Regions from separate parts of the Sporosarcina sp. CAU 1771 genome, predicted to be linked through region 2. Evidence: riboswitches for the same ligand, from Rfam matches in the RefSeq annotation. Region 2 holds a riboswitch; the other holds the start of a gene.

Region 1 (6,125 bases), on a different contig from region 2:
GATTTCATTCTTTTATCAATTCCCAGATCAAGTGAAATTAAGAGCCGAGATTCTTTCTAGGTTGCTTTCCTATTTATCGCAGAATGAGTTGCATATGCGATAAATAAGGATGAAAAAAAGGATAGCTTTTTAAGAGCTATCCTTTCAAATCAAATTAGTAAACCGAATAAATTACTACCTTTTTTAATTTCAGTATAAGAAAATCCGCTTTGTTCCATTCGCTCAACGAGTCCAGCGTAATCCTCGCTATTCTTCAATTCAATCCCAACGAGTCCAGGGCCACTTTCTTTATTGTTTTTTCTTGTATATTCAAATGTGATGATATCATCGTTCGGTCCAAGTACATTATCCAAAAATTGACGAAGCGCACCCGCTCTTTGTGGGAAATTAATGATGAAATAATGAAGTAATCCTTCATAGATTAATGATTTCTCTTTGATTTCTTGCATCCTCCCAATGTCATTATTACCACCGCTAATTACACATACAACTGATTTCCCTTTAATTTGATCTTTATAAAAGTCTAATGCAGCTATAGGTAAAGCCCCAGCAGGTTCAGCAATAATAGCATGTTGGTTATATAAGTCTAAAATAGTCGTACACACTTTGCCTTCAGGTACAACTACAATATCATCAAGGTATTTACGGCAAATTTCATATGTGATTTGACCTGAGCAGCCAACAGCAGCCCCATCCACAAACTTATCAATTGAATCTAAGTATATGACACCCTCGTTTTCGAAAGCAGCTTTCATACTTGCGGCACCAGCAGGTTCTACACCTATCATACGCGTATGAGGAGAAACGTTTTTGATGTAAGTTGATAACCCAGATGCAAGTCCTCCTCCGCCAATGCTTGAAAAGACATAATCTATAGATTCTTCTATGTCATTCATGATTTCGATTGCAACAGTTCCTTGACCAGCAATGATATCTAAATCATCAAAGGGATGAATGAAAAGTCGATCTTCCATTTTAGCGAATTCAATTGCACGAACAGAAGTATCGTCAAATGTATCACCAGTTAATATTATTTCTACATTGGAACGGCCAAACATTTTAACTTGGTCAATTTTTTGTTTTGGTGTAGTTAGCGGCATGAAAATCTTACCATCGATGCCTAAATGCGCACAGGCATAGGCAACACCTTGTGCATGGTTTCCAGCACTTGCGCAGACGATTCCTTTTTCACGTGCTTGTGCCTCAATCGTTTTTATTTTATAGTAAGCACCTCTTAATTTAAATGAGCGAACATGTTGTAAATCTTCCCTTTTTATATACACATGACAGTCATATTTTTCAGATAGGCGCTCGTTCCTTTGTAAAGGTGTATGCACGACGATATCTTTTAAAAGTTGATAAGCGATTAGGATATCTTCAATATGTAACGTTTTCGGTTCGTTGTTTTTTAATTTCATTACTTATCCACTTCTTTCGAATTAATTAAATATCCTGTGATTATAACATGAATGGAGTGAAGTATGTGAATATTATACACAATTTTTCAATAAAATAAAGTTTCATTCTTATAGATGTGAGCATATAGATAATGGGGATGGTATATATTGTGGCCCAATTAATTAGCTGGAAGGGGATAGCATGGAGAGTTCTTCAATAAATGAAAACAGTAAGAATGAACAATTAGAGAAATTCAGAGTGAACAATGATGGAACGAGACTAACTACAAATCAAGGACTACGTGTTTCGAATGACGAGCAATCCTTAACTGCAGGTCTTCGTGGACCAACACTTATAGAGGATTTTTATTTCCGAGAGAAAATTACACATTTCGATCATGAACGCATTCCGGAGCGGGTTGTACATGCAAGGGGATACGCAGCCCATGGGGAATTTGAGTTGTATGAATCAATGAGTGAATATACGACAGCAAAATTCTTACAAAAGCCAGGTACTAAGATTCCGCTTTTCACAAGATTTTCAAACGTTGTTGGAAGTAGGGGTTCGGCTGACACTGTGCGAGATGTTCGAGGATTTGCGGTAAAGTTTTATACAGAGGAAGGGAATTATGATTTAGTCGGAAATAATATACCTGTTTTCTTCATCCAGGACGCTTTAAAATTTCCTGATTTAGTCCATGCAATTCAACCTGAACCAAATAATGAAATTCCACAAGCATCATCTGCTCATGATACATTCTGGGATTTTATCGCCAACAATCAAGAATCAGCGCATATGATCATGTGGCTTATGTCGGACCGCTCAATTCCGAGAAGTTGGCGGATGATGGATGGTTTTGGTGTACACACGTTTCGCTTTGTGAATAAAGAGGGCAAAGCAAGATTTGTTAAGTTTCATTGGAAGCCTACACTGGGGGTGCATTCGTTAGTTTGGGATGAAGCACAGAAAGTTTCAGGGAAAGATCCGGACTTCCAGCGACGGGATTTATGGAATTCAATAGAAAATGGAAACTTTCCTGTATGGGAATTAGGCGTTCAAATGATTGAAGAAGCAGATGAGTTTATGTTCGATTTTGATGTGCTTGACGCAACAAAACTTTGGCCCGAAGAGATTGTCCCTGTAAAAATAATTGGTAAAATGACATTAAATCGAAATGTTGATAATGTTTTTGCGGAAACAGAGCAAGTGGCTTTCCATCCAGGAAATATTGTTCCGGGAATTGATTTCACAAATGACCCATTGCTTCAAGGAAGATTGTTTTCCTATTTAGATACACAACTTATAAGGCTAGGTGGCCCCAATTTTACTGAAATTCCAATTAATCGGGCAGTGTGTCCGATTCATAACAATCAACGCAATGGATACGGAAGACAAAGGATTGATGTAGGTCAAGTAAGCTATCATAAAAATTCATTAGCAAATAATACTCCTGCTACATCAAGTGCGAAAGAAGGTGGCTTTGTCCACTACCAGGAAAAAGTAGAGGGGCGTGTAATTCAGCAGCGAAGTGAGTCGTTCAAAGACTTTTTTTCGCAAGCCCGCCTATTCTGGAATAGTATGTCACCTCCTGAAAAAGAGCATATTGTCTCAGCATTCACTTTTGAGGTTGGTAAAGTAACTAGTCAATCGGTTAAACAACAAGTTGTGGATATGTTAGCACGGATAGACCAACGCATGGCAATTACTGTCGCAAAGGAAGTTGGTGTACAACGACCGACAGAGCCACAGTCGTTAGTAACTGCCTCCTCGCCAGCACTTAGTCAATCTGATACGATTAGCCTTCCGAACACATTAACGGTAGCTGTGTTGATTGGTAATGGGTTTAACGGCGCCGAAGTGTTGGATGCTGTTCAAACATTTTTAAACGCAGGAGTTGTTGTCAAAATAGTGGGCGAAAGACTAGGAACCATTAGAAGTACTGATAATTATCAAGTTGTGGTAAACGAAACGTTTCTTACAACAGATCCAGTCCTATTCGATTCACTTTATGTTGTAGGTGGAAAATCTAGTAATCCAATGAAGTTTTCGAGAGATATTACTTATTATATTAATGAAGCATTTAAGCATTATAAACCGATTGGATTTGCAACGAGTGGTATGCAATATCTTGAAAAGTCCCAGGCAGAAGAAGGGCCGGGCATCATTCTAACTAAAAATGACGCCAATTTCGGTACGCAGATGGTGAACGCCATTGCTCAGCAACGATTTTGGAATCGAGATATTTATTGACACGCCTAGAAAGGTAAAGACTCTATCTAATTGACATTATATTTAAGAGTAGTATAATTAATTCAAAATTGAATAGCTCTTATCAAGAGAAGCTAAGGGATATGGCCCATTGAAGCTTCAGCAACCTCTGAGTTTATCAGGAAGGTGCTACCTCCACCAAGATTCTTTATCTTGAGAGATAAGAAATGAGAACTTACACTCAATCCTCTTTTCTTTCATCATTAGAAAAGAGGATTTTTAATATTATTATTATTCATCATTTTTCCAGTAAAGAAAGGAAGAGATACAATGCCGATTAATATCCCAAAACAATTACCAGCTAGCGAACTGTTAAAAGCAGAGAAAATATTTGTGATGGATCAAGAGCGTGCAACTGCTCAAGATATCCGTCCGCTGAATATTATTATTTTAAATCTAATGCCTGAAAAGGAAAGAACGGAATTACAGCTTCTAAGGTTGCTTGGAAACACTCCGTTACAAGTAAATGTCACTTTTTTAAATATGGCAACCCATGAATCAAAAAATGTAAGTAAATCCCATTTGGATAACTTTTATAACACATTTGATGAAATTAAACATCAGCGTTTTGACGGAATGATAATTACGGGTGCACCGATTGAACATTTACAATTTGAAGACGTGAATTATTGGGGAGAACTACAAGGTATAATGGATTGGACCACGACCAATGTCACTTCTATATTACATATTTGTTGGGGTGCACAAGCTGCGTTGTATCATCATTATGGAATTGGGAAGCATGATTTACCTAAGAAATGCTTTGGTGTTTTCAACCATAGAGTTTTCGACCCGACCGTTGAACTTGTTCGGGGATTTAATGATGAATTTAATGCACCGCATTCTCGCTATACATCTGTTTCGATTAAAGAAATAGAGAATGATCCACGTTTAACACTGCTTGCCGTCTCTGAAGATGCTGGAGCATTTATTATTTTGTCAAATGACGCGAAGCATATAATGATTACGGGACATTTTGAATACGATGCAGGAACACTCGGTGAAGAATATTCACGTGATATGAATAAAGGTGTCGAAGTAGACTTGCCTGAAAATTACTTTCCGAATGACGATTCGACTAAAGAGCCTATGAATACATGGCGATCACATACGCATCTGCTATTTTCTAACTGGCTAAATTATTATGTTTATCAAGAAACTCCATATGAATGGAGCTAATATAATCTTTGTATAGAAGTTTTTGATACCGGCAAAGTAAACTCTGTATTCGAATCATAATTTTTGACTATACAAAGAAATACGGATGCAATTGAGAGGGAAGTTTAGATGCAACAAGAATTTAAAGGAAATATCCCTAAACGAATGACTGGAATTATATTGGTATTAATTGCAGCTGTAATGTGGGGAGTTTCTGGTACGGTGGCTCAGTTTCTTTTTGAGAAAAAGGAATTTAGCTCTGAATGGTTAGTTGTCAGTCGGTTACTTATAGCTGGAGTAGTCATGTTAGTGATTACGCGGGCTAGAGGAGAGAAAAGGATTTGGGATGTGTGGAAGCATAAGCACGATGCTTTCAGTATGGTTTTATTTAGTATATTTGGCATGTTAACGGTGCAATATACTTTTTTTGCAGCGATTCAACATTCAAATGCAGCAACTGCTACAATTCTTCAATACTTAGCGCCTGTTCTGATTGTATGTTATTCAGCAATACGAATTAAGAAGTTGCCTTCTAAAATTGAGGTTTTCGCGGTTGTATTGGCGTTAATTGGTACTTTCTTACTCGTTACAAAAGGCAGCATTTATAGTTTGTCAATATCAAAACTAGCTTTATTTTGGGGGATTGCTTCTGCATTCTCACTCGCCTTTTATACATTGCATCCTTTACAACTTCTTGCAAGATGGGGTTCAGGTATTGTTGTAGGTTGGGGCATGTTGGTGGGGGGGATTGCGTTTAGTTTTGTACATCCACCCTGGAAGTTTGAAGGCCAATGGGACATGCAGTCATTCAGTGCAGTGGTGTTTATTATTATTTTCGGAACGCTCATAGCTTTCTTTTTCTTTTTGGAAAGTTTAAAACATATAAAGGCTGCCGAGGCAAGTTTACTTGCTTGTGTAGAACCGCTTTCTGCAGCATTCTTAGCAGTTGTTTGGCTACAAGTTGCATTTGGAATAATTGAGTGGATTGGAACGGCATGTATATTATCTACAATTTTGATTTTATCACTTAGTAAACAGAAGAAAATACTTTATAAGGAAGAAGTCTAGCAAAATAGAGCTAGACTTTTTTGAATTGGTCTAGGAAGTAGTATTCAATATAGCTATTGTATAGAAGTACTTATTCATATATAATTAATACAATTACGCGGAATTTTAGAATATTCCGTAATTACAAATAACTTATTACATTTAGGGGGGATTTCATTGAAAAGAAGAATACGTTTATTTACAATGTTGATTTTTGTACTTAGCTTAGGATTGTTATTGGCTGCTTGTGGAAC
Region 2 (14,422 bases):
CTTCTTCACTGTCAATCTCCGTATCTGGATTCACTTCTACTAGTGGTGCTGCAGACCTTTTGTTTAAAAAATATACACTCGTAGCAATCACCATAAGCACGAGTAATATTATCCACATAATTCCTACAGGCTTTTTCCAGCTCGATTGCGTTTTCCTTTTCATATCACTTTGGGGCGCTCCACACTTTTCACAAAATAAGTCCTGTTCTTGCAGTTCATTGCCACACTTCCTACAATAAGCCATGTACTTAATCCCCTTTATCACGTTAGTTCCTATCTTATGATACCAAAATAAAAGTAGTATAGATCATTTTCTGATCTATACTACTTTTATTTCTATTGTTATTTACTCTTCGCAGCTAACGAACTTTCAAACTCTTTTTTCACACGATGGAGCAATTCAGAATCTGTTAACAAACGATATCCTGTTGACGCAAGTGCTTTTGCTCCAGTAATCAGAGCTTCATTTCCTAGTTCTGATTTCGAAGCTTCTCTAAATTCATCGGTGTGTCCGATAAGATCGTCTGGGCCAATTTTAATCATAGGATGTGCGGTTGGTACTTCATAACTTATGTTTCCTGCATCTGTCGAACCTTTGCCTTTTCTTTTCTCTTTATGAACAACTTCACCAAGAGCCGTAAGTTCTTCTTCTAAGACGCTATCTAAAACAGAGTTGAGAACAAAGTCTTTCACTTCATTTTGGAAACGCTCAATTTTAACTGTTGCGCCCGTTGCGAGTGCTGCCCCTTCCGCAATCTTTCGGATCTTGTCGGAGACTTCAATCGTTTTCTTCCACGACTCTGCTCGGATGAAAAATCGAGCAGATGCATATTCAGGGATGATGTTTGGTGCATCGCCGCCATGCGTTATAATGCCGTGAACACGTACATCAGACTCTAATTGCTGACGTAATGCACTTATCCCATTGAATAATTGAATAACTGCATCCAAAGCATTAATGCCGTGATGTGGTGAGCCGGATGCATGAGCTGGCTTACCGTAGAATTTAAAGTCGAGTGGATCTACAGCTAATGTGTCCCCTGTTAGCGCAGTTTTCCCAGCCGGGTGAATCATAATTGCGGCATCGACGTCTTTTAAGTAACCGTGTCTAACGAAACTTCCCTTCGCACTTCCATTCGGGCCGCCTTCTTCAGCAGGTGTTCCAAGTACAACGACACGACCGCCTGTTTCTGAAAGAGTTTCAGCGAGAGCAATTCCTGCTGCAACACTTGTCGTTCCGATAATGTTATGTCCACAGGCATGACCGAGTCCAGGAAGGGCATCGTACTCAGCAAGATAGGCAATTGTCGGACCTTCTTTTCCACTGTCTTTCACTGCGTAAAATGAAGTTTCGTGTCCAGCAACTGCCGTTGTCACTTCAAATCCAGCATTTTCTAGAATTGCGACATGCTTCGCACATGCATATACTTCTTCATTACCAATCTCAGGGTTTGCATGAATCTCCTGACTTGTTTGAATGTACAACTCACGATTCTCTTCGATGGATTGGATGATTGTTTTTGTTGCCTCTTTAACTATGCTCATTCTAACTTCCCCCTAGTGGATTATTTTTTTAGATTTTCAAACACAGTATCGATTTCTTCTTGCGTTAGCTTAACTAAGTAAGATCCACCTTTTGTATCTTCGTCAATTGCTTTTGAAATATCTTCTTCTTGATACAATTCAACGATTCGTTTGAATGTTTCATTGTCTTTTTCCTTCGCACTTGCCGCAATTAAATTCACATATGGGTGAATGGTTTCATCGTCTCCGGTTTCTCTAAAGATTGGATCTTCACCAGGTGAGAATCCTGCTTGCCCTGCAATTCCGTTGTTAATAATTGCTGCCGTCACATCAGGAAGTACGCGTGGTGTTTGTTGTGCTACCATCGGAATGATATCTAGGTTTAATGGGTTTGCCGTAATTTTACTTGGGTCTCCGAATAATCCAAAGTCGTCAGATAGCGTAATTAGTTCAGCACTTTCAAGTAAACGTAACGCACGCGCTTGGTTGGAAGGGTCATCTGGAATCGCAATTTTATCGCCTTCTTTTATTTCATTAATGTCGGTAATTTTTTCAGAATAAACGCCGAGTGGAGCAAATACAGTCGAACCAAGTGGAACAAGCTCGTTGCCACTCTCTTTTACGTACTGAGATAAGAATGAAAAGTGTTGGAAAGCGTTTAAGTCAACATCCCCTTGTGCAAGCGCATTGTTAGGTAATGTGTAATCTGCAAATTCGATAAGCTCGATTTCAATGCCTTCTTTAGCTGCTTTTTCTTTCAGAATTGGCCACTGTGCACCGTCAGATCCATTGACACCTATTTTCACTTTAATTACCTCGGTGTCTCCACTAGCTTTTCCTCCACAAGCAGTTAATAAAGCCGCCGTTACAATCGTTAAACACAATATCAATAATTTTCTCATTTTCATTTCTCCCTTATCAGTCATTTTTTTGTTTGTTTATTAAATTAACGACGCATAACCTTTTTAGATAGTGTATTGCCAATCCACTGTGCAATTTGCACCATAACAATCAGGATGACAACTGTGACGAGCATGACGCTTCCATCGAATCGTTGATAACCATACGTCATTGCAATATGTCCAAGGCCGCCCCCACCAACTGTTCCTGCAACTGCCGAGAAGTCGATCAAACTTACCGATACAAACGTCAATCCTAAAATTAATGGCCCTAAAGCTTCGGGTATTAAAACAGTGAATATGATGCGTAACGGACTTGCACCCATTGCCTGCGCGGCTTCTATAACACCAGGATCGATGCTCACCAAGTTGTTCTCTACGACTCGAGCAATAACAAAGCTTGCTACAATCGTCATCGGAAAAATTGCTGCCGCCGTACCAATTGTTGTACCTACAACCAATCTCGTTAGTTGGGATACAGCAACTAGGAAAATTATGAATGGTATTGGGCGAATGATGTTTATAAATAAATTTAAAATCTGAGAAACACGCTTGTTTTCTAAAATGTGATTTTCTCTCGTTACGTATAGTAATAGACCTATTGCGATTCCAATGATTGAACCAAAAATAAGTGTAGCGATTACCATCGTAATTGTTTCGCCTGTGGCTTCTACAATCCGAGGCCAAAATGTGGACCAATCAACCTTCATCTTTAATGGCCTCCTTTATATCAACAATTGTTTCAAGTTCTGTTAATACGTTCTTTATCGCCTCCGGATCACCTTCAAATGAAACAAGCAGGTTCCCGAAGAAACGTTCTTGCAACTCACGAACCGAACCATATACGATATTAAAATCTACGCCGTGTTTCCGAGTCACTTGAGAAAGTACCGGGTCACTCGCTATTTCTCCTTTAAAAATAATTCGGTAAAGTCTTGTTCCGCCTTTCGATCGCCACTCGTTTAACAGTTTTTCAGATGGTAAGTCTTGCTGAATCGATTGGATAAACCGTTGTGTAGTAGAATGCTGTGGATTTGTAAAGGTTTCGAACACTGCACCCGATTCAATCACTTCTCCTTCTTCCATAACTGCAACGTTATCGCAAATCGATTGAATCACATGCATTTCATGGGTAATTAAAAGTATCGTTATTCCCAAATCTTTATTTACTTTCTTTAGTAACCTTAAAATATCAGCTGTTGTATCTGGATCGAGAGCCGAAGTTGCCTCATCACAGATTAGAACTTCTGGAGAAGTAGCAAGTGCTCGAGCAATCCCTACTCGTTGTTTTTGTCCACCGGATAATTGATCGGGATAATCTTTAGCTTTATCTGACAACCCGACGAATGCCAGTAGTTCTGTTACACGCTCTTGGATTTCTTTTTTGGGTAAACCGGCTAACTTTAAAGGATAAGCAATGTTTCCAGAAACGGTTCTAGAATTAAACAAGTTAAAGTTTTGAAAGATCATACCAATATTTTGTCGCTGCTTCCGCAAGTCCTTTGCAGACAGCGTACTCACGTCAATGTCTTTAATGTGTACCGTTCCAGCTGTCGGTCTTTCTAACATGTTTACTAGACGGAGTAACGTACTTTTACCTGCCCCACTAAATCCAATGATTCCGTAAATTTCACCTTCCTTTATTGATAATGAAACATCCTTTACTGCGTGTACCTCACGCTTTCCAAGGCTGAATGTCTTTGTGACATTTTTAAATTCAATCATTTCAAGTGACCTCCTCATGAAACACTCATTCTGCGCGAACAATGATTCAGCCATCAACTTTTCTTAAAAGAACGAAAAAGCCCTCTTTTTTTACTTATCAATACAAAGATAAGAAAAAAAGAGGGCTTCTATAAAGTAAGAAACCATCTCGTTCTCATCTTCCAAATGCCGAAGCATTTGTAGGAATTGGCACAGTGTTTTAAAAAAACCTGTTGCCGAGACGTCATAGGGCCTATCCCTCGATCTCTCTTGATAAGAAAGTGATGCTTTACTATTTAATTGTCGCAAGAATTAATATTTACTATAGTCAGAGTTTAGCAATAAGTCAACCCGCTTCTAGAAGTAAAATTATTCAGTCTATTTAAGGGCATACTAATTTGAAGAAGAAACCCTTTGTACAAGCATTTAAAGAGGCTGGGATAGAACTAGCCTTTTCGTCAAACCCTTGCTCTATTAATTTTTTCGAACTGAAACTCTACTTCTCACCGAGTCGAGAATTCCTTCTATTTTTTGAAACGAATCAATTAATCAAATGGCACCAATTACTTTCCATTCAATATCGAAGTAACAATGTGTCGTGTATCCCATTCTCCTTCTGACATTTCCATAATAGGGTATTTATCTGGAAATAGCTTATTGCATATTGATTCGATTGAATCCCCTTCCTTTTGCAAATTTAGCACATCCTGTTGCATAGTTAATAAATTATCTAACTTTCGTTCAAGCGCAAGGCGACCCTCTTTTACAAGTCCCCTATGGTTGCAAAATACATCTTCAAAGCCATACGTTAGTACTTTTTCTAATGATTGAATAATTGCCGGGATACTTTCCTCGGTTAAGATTACTTTTGTCTGTTCGTTGACAAATAAATCCCCCGTAAACAATTGACCTGTTTCCCGATTTAATAAAGCTTTGTGATCATAAGAATGACCAGGGGTATCAATAACATCCCATTGTGCATTTCTAGAGATAAACGTTTCTGGCATCTCCTGTGCTTGAAATGGTCTTCTTTTCCCCCAAAAAAGTTGACGGTACAAAGGATAATCTGCCTCTTGCGCACAATGTTCAATTGTTTTTCCACTTAAATATATCGGGACTTTCTTTGTTTTCTTGATGTAAGCCGCGCAGCCTGTATGATCTTCATGATAATGAGTTAGCATAACTTGATCAAAATCTGCCTCGTCAATGAATTGTTCAAAGTGTTCGCGTAATGACTCCGCCCCAGTATCAATTAGTACACCATCGACTACAAAACTATAAACATTTAATGCGACGCCATGGAATTTAATTTTCCCATTTAAATAAGAAACCCCATTCTTCTCTCCAGTACTTGACCTTGTTTCCATAAGCACAGATTTCATCCCCTTTGGTCAAATGAATTGAACCAGTTCTATTAGAATATTACCATACCATTATAGTCAGTTAATTGAAAATAGTCTGGTGGTAAGGAAATGCAAAAATGCAGCCAAATTAGCGTATGATAAGCAGCCATATTTACAGTAGAAAAAGAAAGAATCTGTTAAATAATAGTGTTGATAAAAGACTAATAAAGAAAAAAAGACCCATAAGGTCCATTTACGTTATTAACTATTCAACAATCTCACCTGAGCGGAGAACATCTAAAACGTTGACTTCCGTTCCAGACCCTAAGTGCCGAAAGATGAGGGTCAATCTTTCCCTAACACGTTCTGGAGGGCGGGCGGTGGACCAACCCGCTGTTGTTTCACTTGTTCCGCTTGATCCTCCCAGAGTCGCCGTCTTGTACTCCGATTAACTAGGTGTCCGCATAAAATACTTGTGACACAATCGCACCCAAAATCTGGAGTAGGGTTAAGCTCGTTAATCTGCGTTGCAGCCGGACGCGTTCTGGAGGGCAAGCGGTGGACCAACCCGCTGTTGTTTCACCTGTCTTGCTGATCCTCCCAGAGTCGCCGGCTTCCACTCCGATTAACTAGGTGTCCGCATAAAATACTTGTGACACATTCGCACCCATTAGTTGCAAATAAAAATAAACACAATAATTATTTTTTGTTTTTCAACTCTAAAAGTATAGGAGTTATATTTAATAAAATCGAAATAATCGTCAAAACCCATAAGGCCCTTTCCATACCAGGCACTACATCTAATAAAGCACCCCAATCATCCACCTTTACCCATTTGGACACCATACTGTATTGGGCAACAAGTGTTAGTGCTGTAAATGACAATCCCATTGCCATTGCCAATTGATAATCTTTGCCTGTCTCATACATATAAAGATTTATACAAGTTGCTATTATCGCGATAATTCCTAATATTAACCACATATTTATACCCCCATTCACACAGAAAATTCATATTAATTAAGACGGAGTGGGATGGTAAATGGTTCCGTAATTGCAACTAATTGGACCAGATTGTTGAATTGACACTTTATATTTAATACACTCCGTTGCTTGGAGTTTAGGCGTCGACTGCAACGGGAACAGCGCCCGCGGAAAGCGTGCGCCGGAACGGAAAGCAACAATTTATCTATGTTCGGTTGGACCGTTTGTCGAATAACTCAATGCACTAATACTGATACGTTCTTAATAACAGATAAGTTTCATTAATTCGAAACAAACAAATTTTCACTATCATTTTGTTATAGGGCCATTATCACTTATGTACCGTTGGAAATTCGTTTACAAATTGTAATGCAATTTCCTATCGGTATTTGCCATAATCATAGAAATACCCAAAAAAATAGGGACATCAATTCAAGTGTGAATTGCGTCCCTATTTACTATGCTTTTTAACGTTTTCTCCCCGTGTACCGATTAAGCTAGCCAACTAATTAATACGTAAATTAGAACTCCTGGCGAAGGAAAACCAGTAATGCATGCGCCATTTTCTGTAAAGAGGGAAGAATTCATGTGCATTTACGAAAAGTCGATTGCTTCATCTTTTTAGGCCAGAAACTCCATTTTCCTAACAGAATTAATATCGCAGGAATTAGAAGCGGCCGAACGAGGCGGATAATCCAATCACTCGGTCAACTACCGCATAGGCAATCGCCGCCCCTACTAACGGAATAAGTGTGAGTAAAGAGGATCTATAAATAATAAGTAGCAATACAAACAGTAATCCAATCGTCGTTAACAATAATACTACGTCGGCTTGGCTAAAGAGCTCGGTTGCATCAGAATCTATAGCGGCCGGACCCTTCCAATGTTTCCGCGAAACTCATTATCTCTTCATCTGTTAATTTATCCTCTTTATAAAGCACTGAAAGTAAAGGTAATCCACGTCTTGTGGAAAATATTGCTCTAGCTTACGATCTGCGATAACGGATTCCGCATCCGCTGGCAAACCACCGTCTTTATTTGCCTGAACAAATTCTTTTGCCACTGGAGCAAGTCCAGATAAAAGAATTGCACCTGCAATCCAAAGGCTTAGAGAAATAATCCATACTTTTTTTCTTGCAATTTGGCTTTACGCATTATCGTTTCCCGTCTTTTTCAACAAGAAACGTCACGATGACAAACAACGCAAAACTGACGAGTAAAACTGTACCTCCTACGATATAAAAGATAAGTGAAAATGTTTCATTCACACCAAATGGTTGAATAAACTGCAACCACATACCTGCAGTAAGTCCAATCGATCCAATGATTGCTGTCCACCCTTGAGCGGAAATCAACTTACTTGCACGAACTTTATACGTTTTGTAAAAAATCCCCCATGCGAAAACAGATAGCCAACCAACTAACAAAATATGAGCGTGAATTGGTCGAAGTGCGTAAGACCCCGAACCCGCCATATGTGAACCTAATACCGTTCCTATTAAACCAAATAGTGCTGCTACACGAATAAGTCGTAAACTCCATTTCTCTTGCATCTAAAATTCCTCCTATGTTTTTCATATTATACCCTTATCTTAATGTACCAACATGAACGGAAGGTGAACAGTACATTACAATTTTGGCAATTTGACCGTGAAAGTCGTTCCAATCTCTTTCTCACTAACAACTTCTATTGTACCTTTATGCAATTTTACAACTTGCTGAACGATAGATAATCCGAGTCCGGTTCCTCCTATTTCACCCGTTCTAGATTCGTCAGCCCTGTAAAAACGATCGAATATACGGCTTATTTCACCTTGGTGGATACCGATTCCGTTATCTTGAAATATAATCTCTACATCATTAGGCCGGTCAGTTAACTCGATATCAATGACCCCGCCGGCTTCCGTATACTTCAACGCGTTGGACAAAAGGTTTTCCCACACTTTTTCTAAAAACGCTGGATCACCAGTCAGCTCAGCATCATCTAAATCCATTGATAATGACATTTCCTTTTCTTCAAGCAACCATCTATATTTCCGAACGACTTCTTTTAATTGTTCGTCTAGCTGAAAGGTTTTTATTTCAAGCGGAGAAGAAAGTTGGTCAAGTGACGTTAAGAACAAGAGCTGTTTGGTTAAGGAAGATAGGCGCTCTGTTTCAGACTGAATCACTTTCGCATAACTTTTTCGGTCTTCATGTGACAATTCGCTATCTAGTAGCAGTTCCGAGTAACCTTTTATATTGAGCAAAGGAGATTGAAAATCATGAGAGACATCACTTATGAATTCTTTTCTTATGCGATCATTCTCACCCAACTTTTCCGTCATCTGTTGGAAACTCTTTGCAAGTTGTCCGATTTCATCTCTTCGATTAATGTCTAATATTCCCGTAAATCGCTCTTCCCCAACTTTTTTCGTTGCAGCAGTCAATTTCGTAATTGGCTCAACGACCTTTTTGGCAACAACAAGCATGGAAAGCAAACTAATAATGGCCATGACAAACACCATTCCACCGAGAATAACATGAACTTCTGTAAACAGCATTTTTATATCTGGTCTAAGAAAGAGTGCATAGGTTTTTCCTTCATAAGTAAACGGTACACCAACGGTATTTGCCACCTCATCTGAGAAAAAACCTGTAACAAATGTTTCACCCGGAAGATCTCTCATTCCATGATACGTATCCCCTTGAAATACTTGAGTAACTGCATCGGGTGTTAGATTATTTACACGAAACGGTATCCCATAATACTTTTCTTCTAACTGATCATCCACCACAACTAATTTGTAACCAACGGCCGCTTGCGTTGCTAAATAAGCGTCTAGATCCAAATCTTCCGCTGAATTAATAAACAATGCGATGCTTTTTGCGATTGAAACGTTCTTTTCATCGTTCTGCCCTTTCAACTTCTGATGATAATATGTATTTACAGATAGAAAGGCAATGAGTGCACTCACTGTCATGATTGCAATGGTAATCGCAATGAATTTTCCATAAAGCGACCTCATGTCACTGACACCTCAAGTTTGTAGCCTACACCTCTCACAGTCATTATTGTTACCTCTTCCGTCAGCTTCTCTAACTTGTCCCGCACCCTTTTAATGTGGACGTTTAACGTTTGTTCATCCCCTTCATAGTCATATCCCCAAACTCGCTCTATTAAATGCTCTCGAGTGAATACCGTGCCGACCCTTGAAGCCAAAACAGAGAGCAATTCAAATTCCTTCAATGGAAGCAACAGTACTTTTTTGCCCACAGACACCTCATAGCTTTGTCGGTTAATTTTAAGCGGCCCCGCTTGAATAAACACATCTACCGCTTTGTCATATCTTCGTAAAATAGCGTTAATGCGGAATAATAATTCTTTCGGTTCAAAAGGTTTCACGACATAATCATCAGATCCTGCAAGAAATCCCTTCTCTTTATCCTCAAGCTCGCCTTTTGCCGTTAACAGTAAAACCGGAATCTCTGCGCTCGCTCTAATTTTCCTCGTAAGTGTATATCCATCCATACCTGGCATCATGACATCTACGACAGCCAAATCAGGAAAATCCTCGTCTAGTTTCTCTAATGCTTCGAATCCATCGGAAGCTGTAAGTACCTTGTATCCTGCAGCACTTAATTGAATGCGAACAAGTTCTAAAATATTAGGATCGTCATCGACAACGAGTATCTTCATTCGGCATCTCCCCTTTCCTTTCATTTTACATGGCGGACTTACTTTGTAAAACATATAGAGGTATTAAAAATTGATTTATCCTTTTAACGAACAAAGATTTCTAAAGGTTCACAATATATTGACTAATAGAGAATATCTAATTTTAATTGAGAATATGAGATTGTTTATTTTCAAATTCTATGAAGATAATTTGAGGGAATAATAGCTTCTGCTCCAGTAAATACGGTATTTTTGTTCATATGAGTGTATTCGTTGACAAACAATTTTAGTTATATGATAATAGTTATAGGATTAGAATCATTATAGTTAAGGAGCAGTAATTAAACAAAAGTTCATACTGCCGTTTAGGATTTGTTATTACTACCTAAACTAACTATAAATATTATCTAGGAGGAATTTATTCATGTCACAAATCGGTAAAACAATCGAATCATTTAAAGCTTCAGCCTACAATGCAGGGAACGGACAATTCATTGAGGTTACTGATGAGAACTTAAAAGGGAAGTGGAGCGTTGTATGTTTCTACCCAGCAGACTTTACTTTCGTTTGCCCTACAGAACTAGAAGACCTTCAGAACCAATATGAAACGTTAAAAGAGCTTGATGTTGAAGTGTACTCTGTTTCAACGGACACGCACTTTACACATAAAGCATGGCACGACCATTCAGATGCAATCAGCTCAATCAGATACATCATGGTTGGCGACCCTTCTCAAAGAATCTCACGTAACTTTGACGTGTTAGATGAAGAAGCTGGTCTTGCACAACGCGGTACGTTCATTATTGATCCAGACGGTGTTGTACAAGCTGCAGAAATCAATGCAGACGGCATCGGTCGTGACGCAAGCACACTTGTAGGTAAAGTGAAAGCTGCTCAATATGTTCGTAACAATCCAGGTGAAGTTTGCCCAGCTAAATGGGAAGAAGGCTCAGCAACACTTAAGCCAAGCCTCGACCTAGTCGGTAAAATCTAATTTGAAATAGCGGGGGCATCCCCGCTATTTTTTTAAATCTATATCGAATCCAGAAAATGGTAAGGAGAATGATGAACTTTGTTAGAACCAGAGATAAAAGCACAATTAGCCCAATACCTTGAAATGATGGAAAATGACATCCTTTTAAAAGTTAGTACAGGAAATGATGCTGTGTCTAACGTCATGAACGGTTTAATGAAAGAATTAGAATCCATGTCTTCTCATATTAAAGTAGAAGAAGCTGAATTAGAAAGAACACCAAGCTTCAGTGTGAACCGAATCGGCGAAGATACCGGCATCACTTTTGCAGGTATTCCACTTGGACATGAATTCACTTCATTAGTTCTTGCTTTATTACAAGTAAGTGGACGTGCTCCAAAAATCGATCAAAAGATTATTGACCAAATAAAACAACTAGATGGCGAATACAACTTTGAATCATACATTAGTTTAAGCTGTCAAAACTGTCCAGACGTCGTACAAGCACTTAACATTATGAGTGTGCTTAACCCAAACATTACGCATACAATGGTGGACGGCGCGGCGTTTAAAGAAGAAGTTGAAAGTAAAAAGGTTATGGCTGTTCCAACGGTATTTTTAAATGGAGAAGAGTTCTCAGGCGGTCGTATTTCACTAGAAGAAATTATTGCGAAAATTGGCGGTTCTCAGGACCCTTCTGAATTCGAAAATAAAGACCCATTTGACGTTCTTATAATTGGTGGAGGTCCTGCAGGTGCAAGTGCAGCAATTTATGCCGCACGTAAGGGAATCCGTACTGGGATTGTAGCAGATCGCTTTGGTGGCCAGATTTTGGACACAGCTACGATTGAAAACTTTATCAGTGTAAGTCGAACAGAAGGTCCTAAGCTTGCAGCTAGCCTTGAGGAACACGTAAAGGAATACGACATCGACGTCATGAATTTACAACGTGCTACAAGTTTGGAAAAGAAAGATCTGATTGAAATCGGCCTTGAAAATGGTGCGGTTCTCAAGAGTAAATCCGTAATCCTTTCAACGGGAGCTCGTTGGCGTAACGTCGGTGTTCCCGGCGAAGCTGAATTTAGAAATAAAGGCGTGGCGTACTGCCCACACTGTGATGGTCCTTTGTTTGAAGGGAAAAAAGTTGCAGTTATCGGTGGCGGTAACTCGGGTATCGAAGCAGCGATTGACCTCGCTGGCATTGTAAATCATGTTACAGTTCTTGAATTTGCTTCAGAGCTGAAAGCTGACGCTGTATTACAAGATCGTCTTCATAGCCTTCCTAACGTAACTGTCCTGAAGAACGTTCAAACAAAAGAAATTACTGGTACAGACAGCGTGAATGGAATTACGTATACAGACCGTGAAACGAATGAGGATCATCATGTTGAACTTGATGGTGTATTCGTTCAAATCGGGCTTGTACCGAATACAGACTGGTTAGGTGATTCAGTCGAGCGTAACAAATTCGGGGAAATCGTTGTTGATAAACGTGGTGCTACAAACGTACCGGGTGTTTTTGCTGCAGGTGACTGCTCAGACACGGCACATAAACAAATCATTATTTCAATGGGAACAGGTGCAACTGCTTCACTAAGTGCATTTGACTATCTCGTTCGAAATTAATAAATGAACATGAAAAAGGAACAGGCGAGTTTTTTATGGCCTGTTCCTTTTTGCACTTCATTTTAATTGTATTGTATTTATCAGTTCATTTTTTTCTTTAACACGCTCAAGTTTTCTTAACTGATCAATCGCCTTTTGAAGGATTTCTACGCCCTGTACGAGTGCAATACGGACATAACCAATACCTTCCGTACCAAAGACGCTTCCCGGCACCATGACTACGCCACACTCGTCAATTGCTTTGAAGACAAACTGCTTGTCATCCATATCAAAAGGATATTTTGCCCACACAAACATGCCTGCTTTAGAAGGTGTCGCAGTCCATCCTATTTCCGCCAGCCCATCCATTAAAACCTTATGTCGCTGTGAGAACTCTTTACGCAGTCGATCTGTAATTTCTTCCGCGTGATCTAGCGCTGTTGCTGCAGCTTCCTGTATCGGAGCAAATGTACCGTAATCTAAGTTTGATTTAAATTCTTTAAAAATCTGAATAATCTCAGCATTTCCGACGACATATGCAATCCGTGCACCTGCAAGACTAAAGCTTTTAGATAATGAGTTGATTTCCACTCCAACATCTTTTGCTCCAGGTGTCGATAGAAAGCTGGCCGGTGAATCTCCCTCAAAATAATATTCAGAATAGGCAGCGTCGTGAAGCACAATGATGTTATACTTCTTCGCAAACGCTACAACTTTGTCAAAGAAACCTGCATCCGGAAGAGCTGGAACAGGGTTTCCAGGTAAATTCAAAATGAGCAATTTAGCTTTTTCTGCGACCTCTTCAGGAATGATATCCAAATCTGGTAAGAAACCGTTTTCTGCTCGTAATGGCATTTCGTAGGGTACTGCGCCCGCTAACTTAATTCCTGCTTCGTAGGCAACATAAGCGGGGTTCGTCGTTAATACAATATCATTCTCGTTGCAAAATGCTAACGGAAAGTGAACAAGCCCCTCTTGGGAACCCATTGTTTGAATAATTTCTGTTTCTGGATTTAGTAGGACACCTGTACGTCTTTCATAATAGTTTGCAACTGATTCATGAAATCGTTTTGTACCACCAAGTGTATATCCGTATGTACTTGCCTGTATGCTTTGTTCTGATAGAACACGCCTCACTCTTTCATCGGGTGGGAGGTCTGGACTTCCAAGACTTAAATTAATTAATTCAGCACCTGTTGCTAATTTAGCTTCCGTTGCTGCTTTCAGTTCTCCAAATATGGACGGTTCAAATATCGACATTCTTAACGATGGTTCTATCTTCAATACTAAGCACTCCTTTATTTATGTAATAGTTTATCACATACTGTGAGACTATCGCAAAAAGGATATTGACGTCATTTCCTCTTTGCAAGCTTGAACATACCAATTCCTACTTTAGTAATAGTCAACTTTGATTCTACAGGGAACCTCACACATTTTCTATTTATATTGAACTTACCTTACTAAAACTTGATATTTAGAATAAAAAATAACTCCCATTAATAATAATAATAATACATTTTTCTCGCTGTAGGTTACTACTGGAATACCGAACCTTCGGTTCATACAATTTCAATTCTTTTAGTACAAACAAAAAAAGCTATCTCCATTGAAGGTAATAACTTCTTTAGTGCCTAGCAACGTCCTACTCTGTCAGGGGGAAACCCCCAACTACCATCGGCGCGTGAGCTTAACTTCCGTGTTCGGGCGTCGAAAGACGATGGACTTCGGA

Evidence for each region. Region 2 has a riboswitch for S-adenosylmethionine ahead of ACXYMX_RS15885 (methionine ABC transporter ATP-binding protein). Riboswitches for the same ligand answer to the same signal wherever they lie in the genome.
Region 1: it holds a riboswitch for S-adenosylmethionine, as region 2 does, so the genes downstream of both, metA (homoserine O-acetyltransferase MetA) here and ACXYMX_RS15885 (methionine ABC transporter ATP-binding protein) in region 2, are expected to answer to the same signal.

The regions. Positions count from the first base shown of each region.
Region 1 covers NZ_JBTLRN010000007.1:100,743-106,867, reverse strand. The annotation lists gene ACXYMX_RS07775 (hypothetical protein) at 1-103, shown strand, start outside; gene ilvA (threonine ammonia-lyase IlvA) at 150-1,418, opposite strand; gene ACXYMX_RS07765 (catalase) at 1,600-3,648, shown strand; SAM riboswitch class I at 3,725-3,833, shown strand; gene metA (homoserine O-acetyltransferase MetA) at 3,937-4,845, shown strand; gene ACXYMX_RS07755 (DMT family transporter) at 4,954-5,892, shown strand; gene ACXYMX_RS07750 (basic amino acid ABC transporter substrate-binding protein) at 6,049-6,125, shown strand, end outside.
Region 2 covers NZ_JBTLRN010000035.1:888-15,309, reverse strand. The annotation lists gene ACXYMX_RS15910 (hypothetical protein) at 1-163, opposite strand, end outside; partial or broken gene ACXYMX_RS15905 (zinc-ribbon domain-containing protein) at 179-244, opposite strand; gene ACXYMX_RS15900 (M20 family metallopeptidase) at 343-1,545, opposite strand; gene ACXYMX_RS15895 (MetQ/NlpA family ABC transporter substrate-binding protein) at 1,566-2,426, opposite strand; gene ACXYMX_RS15890 (methionine ABC transporter permease) at 2,471-3,133, opposite strand; gene ACXYMX_RS15885 (methionine ABC transporter ATP-binding protein) at 3,123-4,148, opposite strand; SAM riboswitch class I at 4,300-4,407, opposite strand; gene ACXYMX_RS15880 (MBL fold metallo-hydrolase) at 4,691-5,494, opposite strand; gene ACXYMX_RS15875 (hypothetical protein) at 6,170-6,454, opposite strand; gene ACXYMX_RS15870 (MMPL family transporter) at 7,122-7,319, opposite strand; gene ACXYMX_RS15865 (hypothetical protein) at 7,609-8,007, opposite strand; gene ACXYMX_RS15860 (sensor histidine kinase) at 8,083-9,462, opposite strand; gene ACXYMX_RS15855 (response regulator transcription factor) at 9,459-10,133, opposite strand; gene ahpC (alkyl hydroperoxide reductase subunit C) at 10,537-11,106, shown strand; gene ahpF (alkyl hydroperoxide reductase subunit F) at 11,185-12,711, shown strand; gene ACXYMX_RS15840 (aminotransferase class I/II-fold pyridoxal phosphate-dependent enzyme) at 12,769-13,974, opposite strand.